2 linked regions of the Cytobacillus sp. IB215665 genome follow. The protein of the gene in region 1 interacts with the protein of each later gene in a pairwise test. Links are inferred from orthologs where the notes say so. Each region holds a gene or a part of one and is shown in the gene's direction. Other genes may lie near its edges. The genes, in order: groL and grpE.

Region 1 (11,647 bases):
GGCGAAACATTAAGAACTGCTATAGCGAGATCAAGTATCTCAGTTAGTAAAGAAATTTATGAACAAATTATTCATTCAAAAATAAAAAAAGGGGATGTTTTAGCTGTAGCTCAAGTGGCTGGTATTATGGCTGCAAAAAAAACATCAGATATTATCCCGATGTGTCACCCAATTAGTTTAAAGGGTGTCGATATCACATTTACATGGGAAGAAGAAAAGCACTTATACAAGCTTATTATTATCGTAGAAGTTAAAACGAAGGGTAGTACAGGTGTTGAAATGGAAGCTTTAACTGCTGCTAGCACATGTGCCTTAACTGTTTATGACATGTGTAAAGCAGTTGATAAAGGTATGGTTATTGGTCCAACTTATTTATTAGAGAAGACTGGTGGAAAGAACGGAGACTTTATTAGAGAGCAGTGAATGAATAGCTGTTTGAATGTGGGGGAATAGAAGTGAATAACGAACAAACAAAAATTCCACAAGCTACTGCAAAGCGTTTACCATTGTATTATCGATTCATTAAAAATCTTCATGCTGCAGGTAAGCAGCGCGTATCTTCTGCTGAGTTAAGCGAGGCTGTAAAAGTAGATTCAGCAACAATACGTAGAGATTTTTCGTATTTTGGTGCTTTAGGTAAAAAAGGGTATGGTTATAATGTTAATTATTTATTAACGTTTTTTCGACAAACACTAGATCAAGATGAACTGACAAAAGTGGTGTTAATCGGGGTCGGGAATTTAGGTACTGCATTTTTAAATTACAATTTTATTAAAAATAATAATATGAAAATTGAACTTGCATTTGATGTTGATGAGCAAAAAATTGGCACTACAGTTGGAGATGTTCCTATTTATCATATGGATGATTTAGAAAAATATATTACCAAAGATGTAAGTGTTGCCATCTTAACTGTACCTGCACCAGTTGCTCAAGGGATGACCGATCGTTTAGTAGAAACAGGTATTAAGGGTATTTTGAATTTTACACCAGCTCGAATTAATGTACCTGACCATATTAGAATTCATCACATTGATTTAGCAGTTGAGTTACAATCTTTAGTATATTTCCTTAAAAACTACCCAACTGAATAGTAGCTCTACTGGCATTGTGGTCGTTTAGATGATCATCGAGTTATAATAACAATATATGCTTTATAATGATAGATCAGGAAAATTATTTGTAATTTATGATGGAGGTGAGACCAATTAACATAGGAATAGGAAGTCTTATATTAATTTTAGTGATCGCACTCGTTATCTTTGGTCCAAATAAGCTTCCTCAATTAGGAAAAGCTGCTGGAGAAACACTTAGAGAATTTAAGAGAGCGGCACAAGACATTGCAAATGAAAATAATAAAAAGAAGTAACATTAGGATGAGAAAGTATGAATGATAGTAAAGAAATGTCTGTATACGATCATATAGGAGAGCTAAGGAAGCGTCTAATTATCGCAGCCGTTTTCTTTGTTGTTGCTACAATTGGAAGCTTTTTTTTGGCTGAGCCAATCATTGTCTATTTACAACAGGCTGATGAAGCAAAAGAGCTGACGATGAATGCATTTTCCTTAACTGATCCAATAAAAATTTATATGCAATTTGCTTTTATTATAGCTTTTGTAATTACTGCACCAGTTATTTTATATCAGCTTTGGGCGTTTATTAGCCCAGGTCTATATGAAAAAGAACGGAAAATCACTTTAAGTTATATACCAATATCAGTGTTACTATTTTTAGGTGGAGTTTCATTTTCCTATTTTATTCTATTTCCATTTGTTATTGAGTTTATGACGAGGATATCTGAACGGCTAACGGTTAATCAAGTTATTGGCATAAATGAATACTTCCAATTTCTATTTAAAATCACTATTCCATTTGGAATATTGTTTCAGCTTCCTGTCGTTGTGATGTTTTTAACTAGACTTGGCATAGTCTCGCCTATGTTTTTAGCGAAAATAAGAAAATACGCATATTTCGTTTTACTAGTTATAGCAGCATTTATTACGCCACCAGAGCTCATTTCACATCTGATGGTGACGATACCTTTATTTATTCTATATGAAATAAGTATCTTTATCTCAAAAATAACCTATCGGAAAGTGGAAAAACTAGAACAGGAACTCCTGACTGAAAATGAGTAATAACCATACAATAAACCATAACAAAGTTAATCAAAGTGAGTTTTTACAAATTGTAGAGGCTCACTTTTTTCATGTAGTATTTTCTAGCGGTTATTTTGTGAGTATATGCAAGTATAAAGGTCGTATTAATATCTTATATAAAGCATTCAATAAATGAAGAAAGTAATGATGTTAATGAGCAATAAAACAACAAAATTGTTTGAGGTTGATTTATATAAACCTATTCAAGAGCATTTTATAGAACAGGGGTATGAAGTATATGGAGAAGTCAATCATTGTGATATAGCAGCTATAAAAGACGATGAGCTAGTGATCGTGGAGCTTAAGCTTAATATAAGTATAAAGCTGTTAATACAAGCTACTAAAAGGCAGCGTTTATCCGATCAGGTGTATATTGCTATCCCGAGGCCTACATATTCTTTGCGTTCTAAAAAATGGCAGGATATATGTTATTTGGTCAGAAGGTTAGAATTAGGCCTTATGATTGTAACTTTCAAAAATGGTACTGCACTGGTAGAAATCATTCTAGCCCCAGCTGACTTTGATCGGAAAAAAAGCATGCAAAGCAGCAAAAAAAAGAGAGATTTACTTTTAACTGAAATGCAAGGCAGGCATCGTGACCATAATGTTGGTGGAAGCAAGAATCAAAAAATCATGACGGCGTACAAAGAAAACTGTATTCATATTGCTTGTTGCCTCGAACGTTTAGGTCAGTTATCAACAAGTGATCTTCGCCAAATGGGAACGGGTGACAAAACTGTATCTATTCTTAATAAAAATTATTACGGCTGGTTTGAAAGGGTGCGAAGAGGAACTTATTCACTTAGTGATAAGGGTAAGAATGAGCTAACTTCATATCCACAACTTGTTCACTATTACGGTGAATTAATAGCAAATAAGCTTGGTTGATACAGAGAATGGTATTTTGGGTAACTCATATGTATTTAGAGAAGAAAAGATGTCCCGAACATATTCGTGCTTAGCAAAAAGCAACAATTAATGTGAAATTAGCCATAGAATAAAACAACCTTCCTGTTAACTAGGAAGGTTGTTAATTATTTTATATTTTTTAGTTTGTTATGAAAGATAAACATACGAATAGCCACTCCAAAATCAAGGGTGGCTACAAAAGACAATATGAGAGTGGGGAAATTCCAAATTGTTTCTTGAGCTGATTGAATTGCGAGATATGTGAAAACGATTCCTATAAAACTATATATAAATCCAAAAAATAAAGGTGAGCGGCGCATATGTTATAATCCTCCAATAATCGACTGCATTTGTTCCAGTTGTTGTCGCATTTGTTCAATGTCATCCTTGTAGATAGTTTGTATTAAGACCACAAATGTATTCATTGAAACGTGTGCAATAATAGGTACGAGTATTCTTTTTGTTTTCACATAAAGAAAGGCAAAAGTAAATCCCATTGAACTGTATATGAGTATGTGCTCTGGCTCACCATGAACTAGGGCGAATATGACAGAACTAATAAGTGCTGATATCCAAAAATTATATTTCTTATACAACGAGCCAAAAATGATCTTTCTAAAAATGATTTCCTCTAATATTGGTGCGATGATTGAAGTGACAATAATGAATAACGGGACCAATTCAAAAATTCCGATAAGCACTTCAGTATTTTCTGACCCTGGATTAATTCCAAGTAACATTTCAATATTTGCTGCTAAAGATTGTGCAAATAACGCAAGGAAAATACCTGCGATTGACCAGAAAATGGCTTTGCCAGTAGAGGGGTAATCTTCAGGAATCACTCTGTTAATCATATCTTTTTTCATAATGAAGAGAATAATCATTAATCCGAGGATAAAGCTAATTACAGCCCAATAACCAACCCTAATGACTAGCGCAATATCATTAGAATGAGCATCCTCGCCTACACCTAAAATTTCTAATAATGGCACACCTAAAGTCGCAGAAAATTGGACGATAATATACGCGATAATTACATACCAATAATGTCTTTCGAACGGTGGAAATATCTTTTTAATCAATAAAATAATCTCCTTTAAATGTTTGTTCATGCTGCTTTGGTTTAAAATAGTATTTTGCTATTTGGGAATGCCTTGTTTCCCTTCGCAGCTTTTAGAGGTCACCATGTCATTTTATCAGAAAGAAAAATCCCTATTCAAATGATATACCTTAATGATTTGACATTGTTAGCCTATTTAACGATTTTCATCATAGTTGTCCGATTAAAATATGCACTAATAATGTATGTCCGATATACACGGGTTAGTACAATACTTACCGTATTTTATCACAGTATTCTAACATACTCATGTATATTATGTTTTTTATGTTTATTCCTACGTATTTGTGACATAATTTTAAAGGGTTAAATGATAAAGATATTTACATAAGAAGGTATAAACTTTATTTCAATCATGTAAAACCTACTTAGCGTTCCAAATACATCAACATCAGCAATATTAACTCTACAGAGATCCTAGAAATGGGTTGTTTTTGATTTAAATAATGTTTTTCGTACTAAGCAATTGCCAAGTACTTAACTAGAGTTATGGCATCTTTCTTCTGTAAAGCAATGATAACCGTATAAAACACTTTTTCTATGCTGGTATCAATAGCGGCAAAGATTACGAAAAGAGTCTTTCTATATTGAAGACTATGACAAGAAATAAAGCCAAGCTCTAATTGTGTAATAAAAAATGGGACGAATGTCGTGGTTATACAAGGGAGAACTTGTCTATTTATGGGGTATATATGAAATTAGGAATTTTTTTCTGCTTTAGACTTGCAAAAACATGTGAGATTCATTAATATAATAGTTGTGTTAGCACTCAAGTATAGCGAGTGCTAATAGAAGAATATTGAACAATAATACCATTTAAATTATTTGAGGAGGTTGTTTCACTTGTTAAAGCCATTAGGTGATCGTGTTGTTATTCAAATTGAAGAAACAGAAGAAAAGACTGCAAGTGGTATCGTATTACCGGATACTGCAAAGGAAAAGCCTCAAGAAGGAAAAGTTGTAGCTGTTGGTTCTGGTCGAGTACTAGACAGCGGTGAGCGTGTAGCTCTTGAAGTAGCTGTAGGTGATAGTATCATCTTCTCAAAATATGCTGGTACTGAAGTAAAATCTGACGGTAAAGAATACTTAATCGTACGTGAAAGCGATATTTTAGCTGTACTTAGCTAATTTTATCCACCTTTGTACTTAACATAATGTGTAATGTTCAACAGCATATGGATTGAACATTATTTAATAGATTAGGAAAATTTGAGGAGGTAAAACAATATGGCAAAAGATATTAAATTTAGCGAAGAAGCACGCCGTTCTATGCTAAGTGGTGTAGATGCACTAGCTAATGCTGTAAAAGTTACATTAGGACCTAAAGGACGTAATGTAGTATTAGAGAAAAAATTTGGTTCTCCATTAATTACAAATGATGGTGTTACAATTGCAAAAGAAATCGAATTAGAAGATGCATTTGAAAACATGGGTGCAAAGCTAGTTGCTGAAGTAGCTAGTAAAACAAATGATGTAGCTGGTGACGGTACTACTACAGCAACTGTTTTAGCACAAGCAATGATTACTGAAGGTCTTAAAAACGTAACTGCTGGTGCAAACCCTATGGGCGTTCGTAAAGGAATTGAGAAGGCTACTAAAGTTGCAGTTGAAGAGCTTAAAGCAATCTCAAAACAGATTGAAGGTAAAGAATCAATCTCTCAAGTAGCTGCAATTTCTTCATCTGATGAAGAAGTAGGTCAATTAATTGCAGAAGCTATGGAACGTGTTGGTAATGATGGTGTTATCACTATTGAAGAATCAAAAGGCTTCGCAACTGAATTAGAAGTTGTTGAAGGTATGCAATTCGACCGTGGATATGCTTCACCATACATGGTTACTGATTCTGATAAAATGGAAGCTGTTTTAGAAAATCCATATATTTTAATCACTGATAAGAAAATTGCTAATATCCAAGAAGTGTTACCTGTATTAGAGCAAGTTGTTCAACAAGGTAAACCACTTTTAATGATTGCTGAAGATGTAGAAGGTGAAGCTTTAGCTACATTAGTAGTAAACAAACTTCGTGGTACATTTAATGCAGTAGCTGTTAAAGCTCCTGGATTCGGTGACCGTCGTAAAGCAATGCTTGAAGATATTTCTATCCTAACTGGTGCTGAAGTAATCACTGAAGACCTAGGATTAGACTTGAAAGCTACTACTGTTGCTCAATTAGGTCGTGCTTCAAAAGTTGTTGTAACAAAAGAAAATACAACAATTGTTGAAGGTACTGGCGCATCTGATAAAATTGCAGCACGTGTAAACCAAATTCGTACACAATTAGAAGAAACAACTTCTGAATTTGATAAAGAAAAATTACAAGAGCGCCTAGCTAAATTAGCTGGTGGCGTAGCGGTAATCAAAGTTGGTGCAGCTACAGAAACTGAATTAAAAGAACGTAAGCTACGTATCGAAGATGCTTTAAATGCAACTCGCGCAGCTGTTGAAGAAGGTATTGTTTCTGGTGGTGGTACTGCGCTAGTAAATGTACACAGCAAAGTAGCAGCAATTGAAGCTGACGGAGATAAAGCTACTGGTGTAAATATCGTCTTACGTGCACTTGAAGAGCCAATTAGACAAATCGCTCACAACGCTGGCCTAGAAGGATCTGTCGTTGTAGATCGTCTAAAACGTGAAGAAGTTGGAGTAGGCTTCAACGCAGCAACTGGCGAGTGGGTTAACATGATCGACACTGGTATCGTTGACCCAACAAAAGTTACTCGTTCAGCATTACAAAACGCAGCATCTGTTGCAGCAATGTTCTTAACAACTGAAGCTGTAGTAGCTGACCAACCTGAAGAAGGTGGCGCACCTGCTATGCCTGACATGGGCGGCATGGGTGGAATGGGCGGAATGGGCGGCATGATGTAATCTGCCCCTCAAACCCTTGATATAAAAGGATTTGCCTATATGATGTCCAGTATGGGTAACATTTAGGTAACGTGAGGTTATAAAAAATTAGAGGTTTTCCATTAGTTGAGCAAACTTTTGGGAAGCCTCTTTTTTCATAGACTTAGTAATATGTAAATACACATGTTTTGTCGTGTCATCATCTTTATGCCCAAGACGTTCCATGATTTCAGGTAAACTCACTTCAGCCTCTGCAAGTAATGATGTATGTGTATGTCTTAACGAGTGTGGAGTTAATTCAGAATATAGTCCTGAAATTTTTAATAATCACCTCATTCTGTTTTCATGTCTAACTTGTGATTGGTTTAGTAAACAAAAGGTAAGTTGTGTTTATTAAATAAAAATACACGAGTGATGAGGTGGTGAATAGTTTAATTTGAGATGGTTAGTTAAAAAACAAGATTTATATAGTGTTACTTACATCATAAGGACTTGATGGAAGGTAAGTATTTAAGTAATTCTTGTTCTATTTGGCGAAGAGTTTTCCCATCTGTCTCAATCCCATTTTTTTCTGCCATCCTTAGTGTTGATTTGTAATCTTCAGCAGTATAATACTCATCGTATATTTCAAATGTTCTTTTTTTACGTATTTCCATTATTTCTGCTAACAACTGCTCTGATGATTTGTCTTCAAAGTTAATTCCTAATTTATGCGCTTCCCTATATAGACTAATTTGTGATTTTCCTTCCATGATTTCTTGGTTAATTTCCACTTGAGTCTTGCCAGCTGTTTTTACACGAAAAGCGCTTATTCTCCGTTTTACCATTTCTTCTTCAGGTAAATGATCATCCCCTTCATATCCTATGATACTAAAGCCCTGTTTTCCGAGTATACGGTAGTAGTTATCCTTATTTATTTGATTTCCTTGTAAATCTATAATTCCACTTTCACCATCAAATTTTATCACTAGCTTGCCATCGAAAGTTTTTAAGCCCTCATAATCATACATCCAAAGAGATTTATCTTTAGAAAATTGATTAGATACACCCTTTACTCGATCAAAAAAATTGTTGTTATAAGCTAAAGTAATTACTGTTACACTTCCAAATGCAATAGTAGAAGCAACCACTGTTGCTACAATGATTTTCTTCATAATTAAGACTCCTTTAATATGTTTTAGTTTTGATTTTAAATGTATTGTAATGTCCAATTCTTAATATTATGGGTAGATATTTCTTAAGATTATCTTAATAAACCAAGCACGACATTAAAATGAGCTTAAAAGTATATCAATTTTTAGAGATGAATAATTTTAATATAAACGCATTAGTACATCGTTTCCTGAAAAAGGTAACACGAACTCTAGTTGAGTACGTGTTTATTAATACGAAAAATAACAATCAATGTGAAAACAACCACTTTAAAAAAACACCTCATAAGCCAATCTAAGGTGTTTTAAAAGAAACAGTTATTTATTATTCATTATTCATTATTCTTGGATTCCTTGATCCCATTAATAATAGCTAATTTTATTATCCAATAAAGAACGAAAAATTTAACAAACGCAATAAAAAATTGGTAAATTAATCCTTTGGTAAAATATGAGTTGACCAACAAATTTCTTATGTTTTCCATGATTTCGAACATAATTACCTCCAGTTAAAACTTGTGTATATATAAAGTGTTTTCTGTGTATTATTACCAAAAACATAAGAATTATATTAAACACAAGATAAGCAGCGAGTAACTTGGGGAGGTATAAGTAAAATGTTATGGAAACTCAAGAGTTACTGTGAAAGACTTGGATCTAAGAATCATATATATATAGTCAAATTGAATTTAACTACACAACGATAGTTTTATATTACAACTTTTACAGACATCTCCCCACACAATAATATTTAGAAAGCCATATATATATATATAATATTTAAGGGAGATGAGGGAATGAGTAACCAATTGTGTAGAGGTAATGGAGAAGGATTTGAGATAGTTGACTTTCAATTTCATATTCCTTCAACAAACCATGTGGACTTAGGATCTCTTTCAACTGATTCAAATTATCCTACAACAATTGCACTGTTAACACTAAATAACTTAAAGCCTGGTGATATTGTATTGCTAAGTTGGACATTTGTATTAAACAACCAAGGTGGTGATGAATTTACTCATCAAGTATGGAGAGGGGATACAACTATTCATAGGTCAATCAGAGGAATTGAAGGTGGCGGAGAAGATATTAGTATAACATCTTCTCAAACGATTGATAAAATTAATAGTTATCAATGTGCTACTTATAGATTAACTGGTTTTGCAAATAACCCTGACATAAACCTTAATGGTCCTGTTAATTTTAGCGCACAGCAATTAAGACCGAAGATCAAGTAATGAAATCTATAAGTTTACAAGTGGGTTAGGTGTTTTCGTAGTGAATTCCAATTTATAGTAAATAATGGTTAGTTTTTTTCTTTAAATAAAATAGGTACAAAAATCAATGAAAAAAAAATGAAATACTGCTGTGATTATTAATATAGAACCTATTTTCACAGTCCCCATGTAATTTTATAACTAAAAATAATAGTACCATACATTGTAAAGGAAAACGCCGAAGTTATGAAACTTAAGATAGATTATGTTTGATAGAAAAGAAGGAGAAGTTTATCGTACTAACTGTCCAGCATGTACATATACTTGTTTAACAATAAAGGAGCGGTAAAGGTAATAAAATTTGCTTGTAATAGTAGCTATGATTTCTTACTAAAGATAAAGCTTTGAAAAAGAGTTAAGGGGTGAACCGAGTCGCTAAAATTAAAGAAATTGATCTAAGCCAACAAACTAAGTTAAGTAATTGCATAAGTACAACAATATTAATGATCGAACAAGACAAGCTAAGCCACTGAGATGTAGGTATTTCCATTTGATAAATTCAACACTCACAATGTGATAAAAGAGGATTGGGAGTTTACAGAAAAAAGAAGAGGCTTATATACATACCTGACAATAGGAGGGCGCTAATCATTGCAGCATTTTAGTTGTGTGATGGGTGTCCTCTTTTAGTTGTTAAAAGAGGATGGTTTGAATGAAGTGAAAAATGTTACGTAAAATTCTATCAAATTTAACCAGAAGTGTGAAACAACGTAAGAAATATAAAAAAGGCTTTCGAGAATGGGAAAAGTTAATGAGATAAAACAGGAGTCGTTACTGAAAATTCTCGAATTCAAATAAAAGGTTGATAAAATCAGCAAAAAGCCCTTTAATGTACCTTTACTAAATGGACAGAAAGATTTACATATTTCTTTTTGGTTTTTTTGTAGCACAAAAAATGCTATAATGTTTTTAGGATTTTTGTGCTACAAAAAAGGAGTGTTTAAATGAATCAAATAACTTTTTCTTCATACGAAGAATTAGAGCAATTGTTGAAAGAAAAATTCTATAAGAAAGCAAAGTTTATCGGGTTAAGTGATGAAGAAATTCAGCTATCTATCATTTATAAAAAGAAAGCGAAAGATCTATGGGACAAGCATAATTGTCAACAGATTATTGAACAGTATGGCACTGTTACAATTGAGGCTTGGATGGATGAAGAAGGAAATAGGAGAACGAAAAGAGGAAGGCCTAGAAAAGAAAAGTCAGAAAAGCTTAGTTTTCCATTACACGTTCGATTGGATGAGGAGTCTTTTAAGAAACTTAATAATTATGCAAAGGAACATGATGTAAACTGTTCAACAGCAATTAGAATGATATTAAAAAATTTATAATTAGTGAATTGAAGGGCATTCGTAAATATAATTAAAGGTGTTTTTCAGGAGGATTGAAAATGAAAAAAAATCGTTTTAAATTTTGTTTTGATTTATTGATTGCAATTACATTTAGCTTATTATTTGCTCCAGCTATCACCAGTGTAGCATTTCATGAAATAGCTAGTATTTTATTGGCAGTAGCATTAATTATTCATTTATTTTTAAACAAAGATTGGATTATTGGTATGAGCAAAAAAATATTCTCAAAAAGAATAAGAGGCAAAGCCTTACTATCATACTTATTAAATATAACCCTGTTGTTAGATATGTTGTTTATTATGGTAAGTGGATTATTAATTTCCGAGGTTATCTTTCCTAATTTTAGATATTTCACAAGCATAAATTGGCTTGCTCTTCATATTATTTTGTCAATCCTCGGATTACTTATAGTTGGGGTTCATTTAGGATTACATTGGCAGTGGATCAAACAAATTGGAAGCCAATACCCTAAATTAAAGAAGCTATTTTCTTTTCGTAAACCTTCTCGGATAAAAATTTTACGTATAATGTTGATTATTGGGACGATTTTTTTGTTCGTCCAAATATTTAAACTGACTGTTGTATCGATTGATTTAGTTAGTGGTCCGAGTTTAGGTGCTGAAAAAAGTGCGGGAACAGAAGGGCATGAAAATCTATTTTCAGTTAACATATTAGGAATTTTACCAGTTTTCACAATCTATTCATGCCTTTTGGGTTCAATTGCTTTTTATACCAACTTAATTGAAAAAAGGGTCATGAATAAGAAACATACAAGGACGTCCTAATGGTGTTTCACTTTTCGAAAATTAATCAAAATAGGTAGCCAATGTT
Region 2 (11,446 bases), on another replicon or contig:
TAGATTTTATTGTTCAGAGAAAACCAGCTGAAGCAATGCAAATTTTATTTGATTTAATCGAGCAAAAGGAAGAGCCGATAAAGATATTGTCTTTAGTATCAAACCAGTTTCGCTTAATATATCAAGTGAAAGAATTAGCAAGACAAGGCTATAACCAACAAAAAATTTCATCGATTATAAAAGTTCATCCATATCGCGTAAAGCTAGCTGCTGGGCAAGCTAAGCTCTTTGGGGATCAAGAATTAAAAGGAATTATCGGTCAACTAGCAGAAGCAGACTACGATATGAAAGTCGGTAATATAGATAAACAATTGATTTTAGAACTATTTATTATGTCATTACAAGAGCAAATACACTAAACGCATTTTACAGGTGATTGTGTTTTTAACGATGGCTGTTTTCTCATCATGTTGTTTTTCGTACTTGAAAATAAACACGAATACAGCTACCTTCGTGGCACTTTTTCTTCTCCAAAAGCTAAAAAAATCACACAAAACAAACTTCCCTTCTCCGTACCAAAAAAACAAGCTTGAACATCGCGTATTAGGTGGTCAAGCTTGTTTTTTATGGGGATTTTACATCCTATGTTTTCACTAACATTCAAAGTTTTATACATAGCGGTTATATTATGTTATTTTCTCATCATATTGTTTTTCGTACTAAATAGCAGCAAAAAGAAAACGACCCTTTAAAAAGGATCGCATGTTATTAAGCAGTAATGCTGTTTAATTTTTTTGCTAAGCGAGATTTTTGACGGGATGCAACATTTTTATGGATGATCCCCTTGCTTGCAGCTTTATCTAGCTTTTTAGAAGCTAATACAAATGCAGCTTGCGCATTTTCAACGTCTTTGTTGTCAACAAGTACTTCAAAGTTTTTAACAGCAGAGCGCATTGCAGTTTTAAGTGTAGCATTATGAGCACGACGCTTATCGCCTGTTTTTACACGTTTAATAGCTGATTTAATATTTGGCATGTATTTCACCTCCCAAAAATAACAATCGAGATGATGTAAACTCGACATATCACTTACATTAGAACACATGATATTCTATCAAACGAGGACTAATAATGCAATACTTATTCGACAATGAATGTTTCTATTGACTGGTGGTAAAACTAGATTATAAATCGATTTGAAAAAAAGGGGTGCATTCTTTTTGTCTCAATTAGACCTAAGTAAGTATTCTGTACGAACCGATTTAGCAATAGAAGCTCATGAAATGGCATTAGAAAGCAATGCGAGGGAAGAAGCTAAAAAGGAACAATCGTCAATCAATGGAGTGGTAGTAAAAGAGAATGATATCGGCGGTGTAAAGGTTACGAAAGTTGATATAAATAATGACGGGGCTAAGGCGGTAGGAAAAAAAGCTGGATGTTACGTCACTCTTCAAGCAGAAGGGATTAGACAACAGGATACTGAGTTACAACAGCATGTCGAAGAAGTTTTCGCTAATGAATTCAGTAATTTTTTACAGCAGTTAAACATTCAAAAAGATGCTAGTTGTTTAGTCGTTGGCTTAGGAAACTGGAACGTTACTCCTGATGCTTTAGGACCTATAGCAGTAGAAAACTTGTTAATTACTAGACATCTATTTAAACTTCAACCTGAAAGTATCCAGGGTGGCTTTAGATCAGTAAGTGCCATCGCACCAGGTGTAATGGGTTTAACCGGGATAGAAACAAGTAATATTATTCACGGGGTTATCGAAAAGTCACAACCTGATTTTGTTATTGCAATTGATGCATTAGCTGCAAGGTCAATTGAACGTGTAAATGCTACAATTCAAATCTCTGATACAGGCATTCATCCTGGGTCTGGTGTGGGTAATAAGCGTAAAGAACTGAGTATTGAAACGTTGGGCATTCCTGTTATAGCAATTGGTATCCCAACTGTTGTTGATGCAGTCTCAATTACTAGTGACACCGTTGACTTTATATTGAAACACTTTGGTAGAGAAATGAAAGAGGGAAGCCGTCCATCTCGTTCACTTGCACCTGCGGGAATGACCTTTGGAGAAAGACGAAAACTTACAGAAGAAGATTTACCGGAAGATCCGCATCGTCAAACGTTTATGGGGATGGTGGGAACTCTAGAAGAAGATGAGAAGCGTAAATTAATTCATGAGGTACTATCACCACTTGGACATAACTTAATGGTAACTCCGAAAGAAGTAGATGTATTTATTGAAGATATGGCGAATGTTATTGCATCAGGCTTAAATGCTGCCTTACATGATCAAGTTGATCAGGATAATGCAGGGGCGTATACACATTGAGGAAGTTCTATGGAACGAAAGAAACAGAGCTTTAAACATGCACGGCAAGGAGTGGTAAGGTTCTATTTCTCAAGGGTTGATCATACTGATTAAGTAGACAAGCTTTGGAGGGATATGCCATGAGATTTGAGCGAGGTCAAGGAATGGTTATGACAATAAAGGGGTCTAATATAAAAAAAACAATAATCATCATGATGTTAGGTTGCATGATGATATTTTCGGTTACTGCAATAATGACATCGCTAAAGCCAAAATATCGTATTTCGTCATCTTCCATCAACGATTTAACAACTAGTCTTACTAGTGAATCATTACTTTATTTATTATCACTTGAAAATCATTATTTTTCTCAAATTTTATCAACTAAACCAGAAACAAATTTCCCTTCTCTACTTTTTGAAATGGCAACGAGCATTAACCTTGATGACCCACGGAGCTTACTTGGCAGTGAATTACCTGGTTATGCGTTGTATGACAGTAAAATAATTGTCGCTGGTGAAGGAACTAATTACACAAATTTACCTTATGAATCAGCGCCTCCAATAGAGGTATTACTAGCTGAAAGAGATGCTTCAGTTCAAAATATGGAAGAAGTGGATGGTGAAACTGAAGAAGTAACTCCCCCAGTATTAACAACAAACGGTAAAGACGTTGTCTACATTTATCATACACATAGTCGTGAATCTTACTTACCTCATCTAGAAGGGGTAACTGAACCTGATAAAGCTTATCATTCCGAAGTTAATGTTACCTTAGTTGGTGAGCGTCTAGCATCTGAGTTGGAAAAAAGAGGGATAGGAGTTCAGCTAGATCAAACAGACATAATGGGACAATTAATCGCTAAAAAGTGGGAGTTTTTTCAGGCATATGACCAATCCAAACCTTTAGTGCAAAGTGCAATGACTAGTAACCGTGATTTGCAATATTTTATAGATATTCACCGTGATGCCAATAGGAAAGAACAAACAACACATGTGATTAATGGTAAATCATATGCTAAGACCGCTTTTGTTATTGGAGGAAATAATGCTCGTTATGAACGTAACCTTAAGCTCGCTGATGACCTACATCAATTGTTACAGCAAAAATACCCTGGTCTAAGTAGAGGGGTATTTGAATGGAGTGGAGAAGGAGTAAATGGTATGTATAATCAAGACCTATCGGACAATGTCATGCTAATAGAATTTGGTGGCGTGGATAATACCTTTGAGGAATTGAACCGTACTGCAGCAGCTATTGCTGATGTCTTTAGTGAGTATTATTGGCAAGCTGAGAAAGTATCTACCGAATCAGATGCGACTGCACAGTAATTTAATTAATTTAATTGTTCGTTAATGCTTCGTTCTCATGAAAGAAATCTCTTCATTTTAGGCCCTTTTCGTAAACTTTGTTGCTATTGTTATCGAATTAGTACCAAAAAAATGATTTTACATTGTTAGTTATCGTTGTACAGAAAAAAAGGTACCACGAGCTCTAGTTTTGTACGTGTTTATATCATAATACGAAAATCAACAATCAATGCGAAAACAGCCTTAATTTAAAACTGCAATGTTTTACGTTCAATTTGCTTAAGGTGAGACCTTTCAATTTGGTGAAGTCAGTTTTTGTATATGAGCTTAACGGTGTATCCGTAATAAGTCTATTAGGGTGAGTATAATGTGGAAATTCATGATGAAGTGCTTTCTTTTATGTACAGTCCTTCTTTTTGGTGTATTGATAGGAATGCAGAAGGCCAATAGTGGGATTATTGAGATGAAAGGGTATGATGACCCTTCATTTCGAGGTGCATTAGAAATTGCTGAAACCTCTAATGGAGAATTTGAGGCAAGTGTTCTAGGTTTGGAAGCAACGAGTCATGATTTGAAACAAAAACAACAACAATTAGCAGAAATCAAAGCCTTTAATCTATTTTCATCAATGGGGAAAACTATTGCGGAAGCGGTAAGTAATACATTTCAGAAAATATTACAAATGATTGATACTCTCTTTGCGAAAATTATGGAAGGTAAATCAGGCTAACCGTGTTTTCCATGTCAAGCGCAATGAAAAAACCATTTCCTATTAAGAATGGTTTTTTCAATGCCGTGGATTAATAATTACTTTAAGCTCTTTTCTTATTCACTCGAGGTCACTTCGTCAAATCACCCGAAGGCAAACAACGCCTTCATGTGATTTGACTCCAGTGCTTGTCGGGGATAAACAAGCTGCTTGCGCTTTTCCTGTTGTCTAGCTCCAGGCATCGGCTCGAGGTCATAAGTCAATCCGTCAAGAAGGTTAAAAAGCAACCTTCTAGCCGTTTCGCCTTATGCTTGTCGCCGATAAACAGTCGCCTTGCGTTTTTCCTGTTGTCTAGCTTCAGCACCTATCCCCTCGAGGTCACTTCACTATTTCATCTGAAGGCAAAGTACGCCTCCATTTGAAATAGTTCCAGTGCTTGTCGGGGATAAACAAGCTGCTTGCGCTTTTCCTGTTGTCTAGCTCCATGCGGCATCGGCTCGAGGTCATAAGTCAATCCGTCAAGAAGGTTAAAAAGCAACCTTCTAGCCGTTTCGCCTTATGCTTGTCGCCGATAAACAGTCGCCTTGCGCTTTTCCTGTTGTCTAGCTCCAGGCGCCATCTGCTCGAGGTCATAAGTCAATCCGTCAAGAAGGTTAAAAAGCAACCTTCCAGCCGTTTCGCCTTATGCTTGTCGCCGATAAACAGTCGCCTTGCGCTTTTCTTGTTGTCTAGCTCCAGCGCATATTCCCTCGAGGTCACTTCGTCAAATCACCCGAAGGCAAACAACACCTTCATGTGATTTGACTCCAGTGCTTGTCGGGAATGAACGATGCGCTTCTGCTTTTCCTGTTGAATGTATGTTTGGCAATTGTTATAATCAATGCTAGTGTATGTTGTGCCGATAATGGTAGGAGTGAATTGAAATGAACAAGAAAGAAAGAGTAAATAGGCAATCAAAAATACGGAACTTTTCTATAATAGCGCATATTGATCATGGAAAATCAACCTTAGCAGATCGTATATTGGAGAAGACGGGTGCTTTAGCCCAACGTGAGATGAAAGATCAATTGTTAGATTCAATGGATCTTGAACGAGAGCGTGGAATTACAATTAAATTAAACGCTGTTCAATTGAAATATAATGCCCAAGACGGAGAAGAATATATTTTTCATTTGATTGATACACCAGGGCATGTTGATTTTACTTATGAAGTCTCTAGAAGCTTAGCTGCATGTGAAGGTGCAGTATTAGTAGTTGATGCAGCTCAAGGTATTGAAGCTCAAACATTGGCAAATGTATATTTAGCACTGGATAATGACTTAGAAATACTCCCAGTCATAAATAAAATAGATCTACCGAGTGCCGACCCTGAAAAGGTAAGACAAGAAATTGAAGATGTTATCGGTCTGGATGCTTCTGATGCAGTTTTAGCTTCTGCTAAAGCTGGTATTGGAATTGAAGATATACTTGAACAAGTTGTTCAAACTGTCCCTGCACCAACTGGAGATACAGAAGCACCGCTTAAGGCTCTCATATTTGATTCTTTATACGATTCCTATCGAGGAGTTATTGCATATATTCGAGTCGTTGAAGGAACAGTAAAGCCTGGTCAAAAAATAAGAATGATGGCAACTGGAAAAGAGTTTGAAGTTAACGAAGTAGGAGTATTCTCACCTAAAGCTGTGTTACAGGACGAACTGAGTGTTGGAGACGTAGGCTTTTTAACAGCATCAATTAAAAATGTTGGTGATACCCGTGTAGGTGATACAATTACTGATGCAAAAAACAGTGCAGTAGAACCGCTTCCAGGTTATCGACGCTTGAATCCAATGGTGTTTTGTGGATTATATCCAATAGATACTGCGAAATATAATGACCTTCGTGAAGCATTAGAGAAATTGGAGCTTAATGATTCGGCATTGCAATTTGAGCCAGAAACTTCTCAAGCGCTTGGATTTGGATTCCGTTGTGGATTTCTAGGTCTATTGCATATGGAAATCATTCAAGAGAGAATTGAACGAGAATTTGGTATTGATTTAATTACAACAGCACCGAGTGTAATTTATCAAGTTTATTTAACAGATGGTACCGAGGTGCGAGTTGATAATCCTTCCAATATGCCAGATCCACAAAGTATTGAACGAGTGGAAGAACCATATGTTAAGGCAACAATCATGGTTCCTAATGATTTTGTAGGTGCTGTAATGGATCTATGCCAAAATAAGCGCGGCATCTTCATCGATATGCAATATTTAGATGAAAACCGAGTTAGTATTATTTATGAAATTCCATTGTCAGAAATTGTGTACGATTTCTTCGATCAGTTAAAATCAAACACGAAGGGTTATGCTTCGTTTGATTATGAGCTTATCGGTTACAAAGCTTCAAAGCTTGTAAAGATGGACATTTTATTAAATGGAGAGCAAGTAGACGCATTATCATTTATTGTTCACCGTGATTCTGCATATGAACGTGGGAAGCTTATCGTTGAAAAACTGAAGGATTTAATACCAAGACAACAGTTCGAAGTACCTGTTCAAGCTACAATTGGTACTAAAGTAGTTGCTCGTTCCACTATCAAAGCTATGCGGAAGAACGTATTGGCAAAATGTTACGGTGGGGATATATCCCGTAAGCGGAAGCTTCTTGAAAAGCAAAAAGAAGGAAAAAAACGGATGAAGTCAGTTGGATCTGTCGAAGTTCCGCAAGAAGCATTTATGGCAGTGTTAAAGATGGATGAAGAAAAATAACAAATCTACTACAAATTTGAACACATAGGTAAATGTACTTTATAATGTTACTTGCCGCAGAAAATTCTGCGGCTTTTCTATATACTCAAGTTGAAGTTAGTAATAGATAAATTTAACAGACAGATTTGTATGACAGCTTACGTATTATTTAGCTGAACTTAAAAAGGTAAAGGTAGTGATGAAGTGGCATCTGGAGTGTACATTCATATACCCTTTTGTGAACATATATGTCATTATTGCGATTTTAATAAAGTTTATTTAAAGGGGCAGCCAGTAAATGAATATTTAAATTCGTTAGAAGAAGAGATGCATCAAACTCTTGAGCGCTATCCTTCAAATGATATTCGTTCGATATTTGTTGGCGGAGGGACACCGACAGCCATAAATATTAAACAACTTGAAAGGTTACTTGAAAGTATTAAGCGATATATTAAACCTGTGAATGATAAGTTAGAATTTACGTTTGAAGCGAACCCTGGTGAAACATTAACAAAAGAAAAGATAAAATTGTTATACGAAGCTGGCGTAAATAGAATCAGCTTTGGAGTGCAGTCATTTGATAATAAGATTTTACAACAAATCGGACGAGCGCATCGCAAAGAAGATATTTTTAAATCAGTAGATTGGGCTAAAGAGGTAGGATTTAACAACGTTAATCTTGACTTAATGTATAGTTTACCAGGACAAACAATTTCTCAAGTGGACGAGACTTTACAAGAGGCATTCTCTCTAAATGTAGATCACTTTTCAGCATATTCTTTAATTGTTGAACCAAAAACTGTTTTTTTTAACTTGCAAAAAAAAGGAAAATTACACCTTCCATCTCAAGAAGAGGAAGTTACAATGTTTGAGCATGTCATAGAACAAATGAAAAAACATGGATATAACCAATATGAAATTAGTAATTTTGCTAAGCCTGGTATGGAGAGCGTGCATAACCTAACATATTGGAATAATGAAGAATACTATGGATTTGGCGCTGGTGCTCATAGTTATATTGATGGGAAAAGAATAACCAATGCAGGACCATTAAATAAATATATTACAGAAGTGGCTAGACATGGACAAGGTACGACAGAGAGTCATGAAGTAACGCAACAGGAAAAAATGGAAGAAGAAATGTTTCTCGGGTTGCGTAAAATAAAAGGGGTGTCAAAAGGAGCCTTCTTCAATAAATTTAATGAAGATATTCATGATAGGTTCCATAGTCAAATTATTGAGCAACAACGAAAAGGTTTGTTAGAAGAAGATGAATATTATATTAGATTAACTCATAGAGGCATGCTATTAGGCAATGAAGTGTTTCAAGCATTTATATAAGTATTCTAAATGATTGACATCTCGCATTTGTTTTGGTAATTTATTATTAGATTTAGCACTCGGATAGACAGAGTGCTAACAGAGGTGATGACAGTTGCTAACAGAGGTGAGTACAGATGCTAACAGACCGTCAGTTATTAATTTTGCAAGTTATCGTTGATGATTTTATTCAATCTGCCCAACCAGTTGGCTCCAGAACATTGTCGAAAAAAGACGAAATCATGTATAGTTCAGCGACAATTAGAAATGAAATGGCTGATCTTGAAGAGTTAGGTTTTATTGAAAAAACACACAGTTCATCAGGACGAGTTCCATCTGAAAAGGGCTACCGTTATTATGTAGACAATTTACTGTCACCTCAATTGTTAACCAAGGAAGACGTAGGGAATGTGAAATCGATTTTTACAGACCACATTTATGAATTGGAAAAAATCGTTAAAAAGTCTTCGCAAATTTTGTCAGAAATGACAAACTATACAGCGATTGCTTTAGGCCCAAAGGTCATTGAACATAAATTAAAACGTATTCAAATCGTTCCGATTAATAGTGAGACTGCTGTGGCTATTATCATCACTGACACAGGTCATGTAGAAAATCGCACGATATCATTTACAAGTTCTATCGATCCTAGTGATATCGAAAAAATGGTTAATTTGTTAAACGAGAGATTAGTTGGTGTACCATTAATTGAGTTACATGATAGAATCGTCATGGAAGTATCGAACTTATTACGTACAGAAGTGGACAGCTATGACAGATTATTGAATGAAATCTTGAGTTCACTATCATTAAAGAAAGAAAATGAGGTTTATTTTAGCGGTAAGACAAATATGCTAAGTCAACCAGAGTTTCACGATATTCATAAAGTTCGTACACTACTTACGATGATTGATCAAGAAAAAGAATTTTATGACTTGATTAGGCCTAATAATGTTGGGTTAAGTATAAAAATCGGTAAAGAGAATAAGTTGTCGGCGATGGAAAATTGTAGCTTGATAACAGCAACGTACTCCATTGGTAGCGAACAGCTTGGATCTATAGCTATTTTAGGCCCAACAAGGATGGAATATTCACGCGTGATTAGCTTGTTATCATTACTTTCTACCGACTTATCAAAGGTACTGACTAAGCTGTATCAAAATAATTAACAGTGGAAATATTGAATAAGGATGGGAGGATGATCCCATCCATTTCGTATGACCACTTCATAGAAAATAAAGACCTGTATTCCACTTTTTATTAGTTTTAGGTGAGGTTTGTTTTATTTTAAGGGAGGTGAAATCATTGGTTAATGATAGTAATGTAACTGAAGATAAAGGAATAAATGAAAGTGAAAATGTTGACCAAGTTGAAGAAAGTAAAGTTGATCTTCAAAATAATGACAATCAATCAGATGTAAATCCTGAAGAAACGAGCGAGGAATCAAGTGTAAACGCAAGTATTAATGATTTAGAGAAAAAGCTTGATGAAGCAGAAAATCGCACGTTTAGGATACAAGCTGATTTTGATAATTTCCGTCGCCGCACACGTCTTGATCGTGAAGCAGCTGAAAAATATAGAGCCTTTAATTTAGTGTCTGATATTTTACCAGTATTAGATAATTTTGAAAGAGCACTTCAAGTAGAAGCAGATGATGATAAAACACAGTCTATACTACAAGGTATGGAAATGGTTTACCGTCAGCTATTCGATGCACTACAAAAAGAAGGTGTAGAAGTAATTGAAGCTGCTGGAAAGTCATTTGATCCGCATCTACATCAAGCTGTGATGCAAGTAGAAGATGCTGAGTATGACCCAAATACTGTTGTAGAAGAGCTGCAAAAGGGTTATAAACTTAAAGACCGAGTTGTTCGACCATCGATGGTAAAAGTTAATGGGTAGCAAATAAAGATTTATTACATATTTATAATTTTTAGGAGGTAACGAAGAAAATGAGTAAAATTATTGGAATTGATTTAGGGACGACTAACTCATGTGTTGCTGTGATGGAAGGTGGAGAAGCAAAGGTAATTCCTAATCCAGAGGGTAATCGCACAACTCCGTCAGTTGTTTCATTTAAAAATGGTGAAAGACAAGTTGGTGAAGTTGCTAAGCGTCAAGCTATTACAAACCCAAATACAATCATCTCGATTAAACGTCATATGGGAACAGATTACACGGTAGAAGTAGAGGGTAAAAAGTATACACCACAAGAAGTATCGTCTATTATTTTACAGCATTTAAAATCATATGCAGAAGAATATTTAGGAGAGCCTGTTACTAAGGCTGTTATTACTGTTCCCGCATACTTCAACGATGCCGAACGTCAGGCAACAAAAGATGCAGGTAAAATTGCTGGTTTAGAAGTAGAACGTATTATTAACGAGCCTACAGCAGCAGCTCTTGCTTACGGATTAGATAAAATGGAGGAAGACCAAACTATCCTCGTCTATGACCTTGGTGGGGGTACATTTGACGTATCTATTCTAGAGTTGGGTGATGGTGTATTTGAAGTTAGATCTACAGCAGGTGATAATCGTCTAGGTGGAGATGACTTCGACCAAGTAGTTATTGACCATTTAGTTGCTGAATTTAAAAAAGAAAATGGTATTGACCTTTCAAAAGATAACATGGCTTTACAGCGCTTAAAAGACGCAGCTGAAAAAGCTAAGAAAGATTTATCAGGGGTTACACAAACTCAAATTTCATTACCGTTTATTACTGCTGGTGAAGCAGGGCCGTTACATTTAGAGGTAAGCTTAACTCGTGCGAAATTTGATGAGTTATCCGCAGATCTCGTTGAACGTACAATGGGACCTACTCGTCAAGCGATGTCTGATGCAGGTCTATCTGCTAGTGAAATAGATAAAGTCATCCTAGTTGGGGGATCTACTCGTATTCCTGCTGTTCAAGAAGCACTTAAAAAAGCTGTAGGACAAGAGCCTCATAAAGGTGTTAACCCTGATGAAGTAGTTGCTTCTGGTGCGGCTATTCAAGGTGGTGTTTTAACAGGAGATGTTAAAGACGTAGTTTTATTAGATGTTACACCGTTATCTTTAGGTATTGAAACGATGGGTGGAGTATTCACAAAATTAATCGATCGTAATACTACAATTCCAAC

What was found.
Region 2: the proteins of groL (region 1) and grpE interact in binary tests that used the Escherichia coli proteins (3 or more experiments, as listed by UniProt). The link is inferred for Cytobacillus sp. IB215665 from one-to-one orthologs.

What each region holds. Positions count from the first base shown.
Region 1 is NZ_JAXBME010000029.1:15,398-27,044, reverse strand. The notes cover bases 4,807-7,736. They hold groL (chaperonin GroEL), read left to right. Parts: upstream 4,807-5,416; coding sequence 5,417-7,057; downstream 7,058-7,736. Other genes in these bases: SLH52_RS22335 (hypothetical protein), read right to left, coding at 7,519-7,736; groES (co-chaperone GroES), read left to right, coding at 5,033-5,317. Outside these bases: cyclic pyranopterin monophosphate synthase MoaC, read left to right, coding at 1-423; SLH52_RS22380 (redox-sensing transcriptional repressor Rex), read left to right, coding at 456-1,094; SLH52_RS22375 (twin-arginine translocase TatA/TatE family subunit), read left to right, coding at 1,190-1,369; twin-arginine translocase subunit TatC, read left to right, coding at 1,387-2,139; SLH52_RS22365 (DUF2161 domain-containing phosphodiesterase), read left to right, coding at 2,293-3,048; SLH52_RS22360 (YdiK family protein), read right to left, coding at 3,195-3,389; SLH52_RS22355 (type II CAAX endopeptidase family protein), read right to left, coding at 3,393-4,151; more of SLH52_RS22335, read right to left, coding at 7,737-8,190; SLH52_RS22330 (hypothetical protein), read left to right, coding at 8,985-9,425; SLH52_RS22325 (hypothetical protein), read left to right, coding at 10,409-10,795; SLH52_RS22320 (DUF4405 domain-containing protein), read left to right, coding at 10,855-11,601.
Region 2 is NZ_JAXBME010000002.1:258,336-269,781, forward strand. The notes cover bases 8,718-11,446. They hold grpE (nucleotide exchange factor GrpE), read left to right. Parts: upstream 8,718-9,666; coding sequence 9,667-10,227; downstream 10,228-11,446. Other genes in these bases: hrcA (heat-inducible transcriptional repressor HrcA), read left to right, coding at 8,718-9,494; dnaK (molecular chaperone DnaK), read left to right, coding at 10,278-11,446. Also shown: holA (DNA polymerase III subunit delta), read left to right, coding at 1-359; rpsT (30S ribosomal protein S20), read right to left, coding at 709-975; GPR endopeptidase, read left to right, coding at 1,160-2,278; spoIIP (stage II sporulation protein P), read left to right, coding at 2,398-3,588; SLH52_RS03250 (YqxA family protein), read left to right, coding at 3,950-4,297; lepA (translation elongation factor 4), read left to right, coding at 5,200-7,026; radical SAM family heme chaperone HemW, read left to right, coding at 7,210-8,346; more of hrcA, read left to right, coding at 8,463-8,717. UniProt on the Escherichia coli protein: Participates actively in the response to hyperosmotic and heat shock by preventing the aggregation of stress-denatured proteins, in association with DnaK and GrpE. It is the nucleotide exchange factor for DnaK and may function as a thermosensor.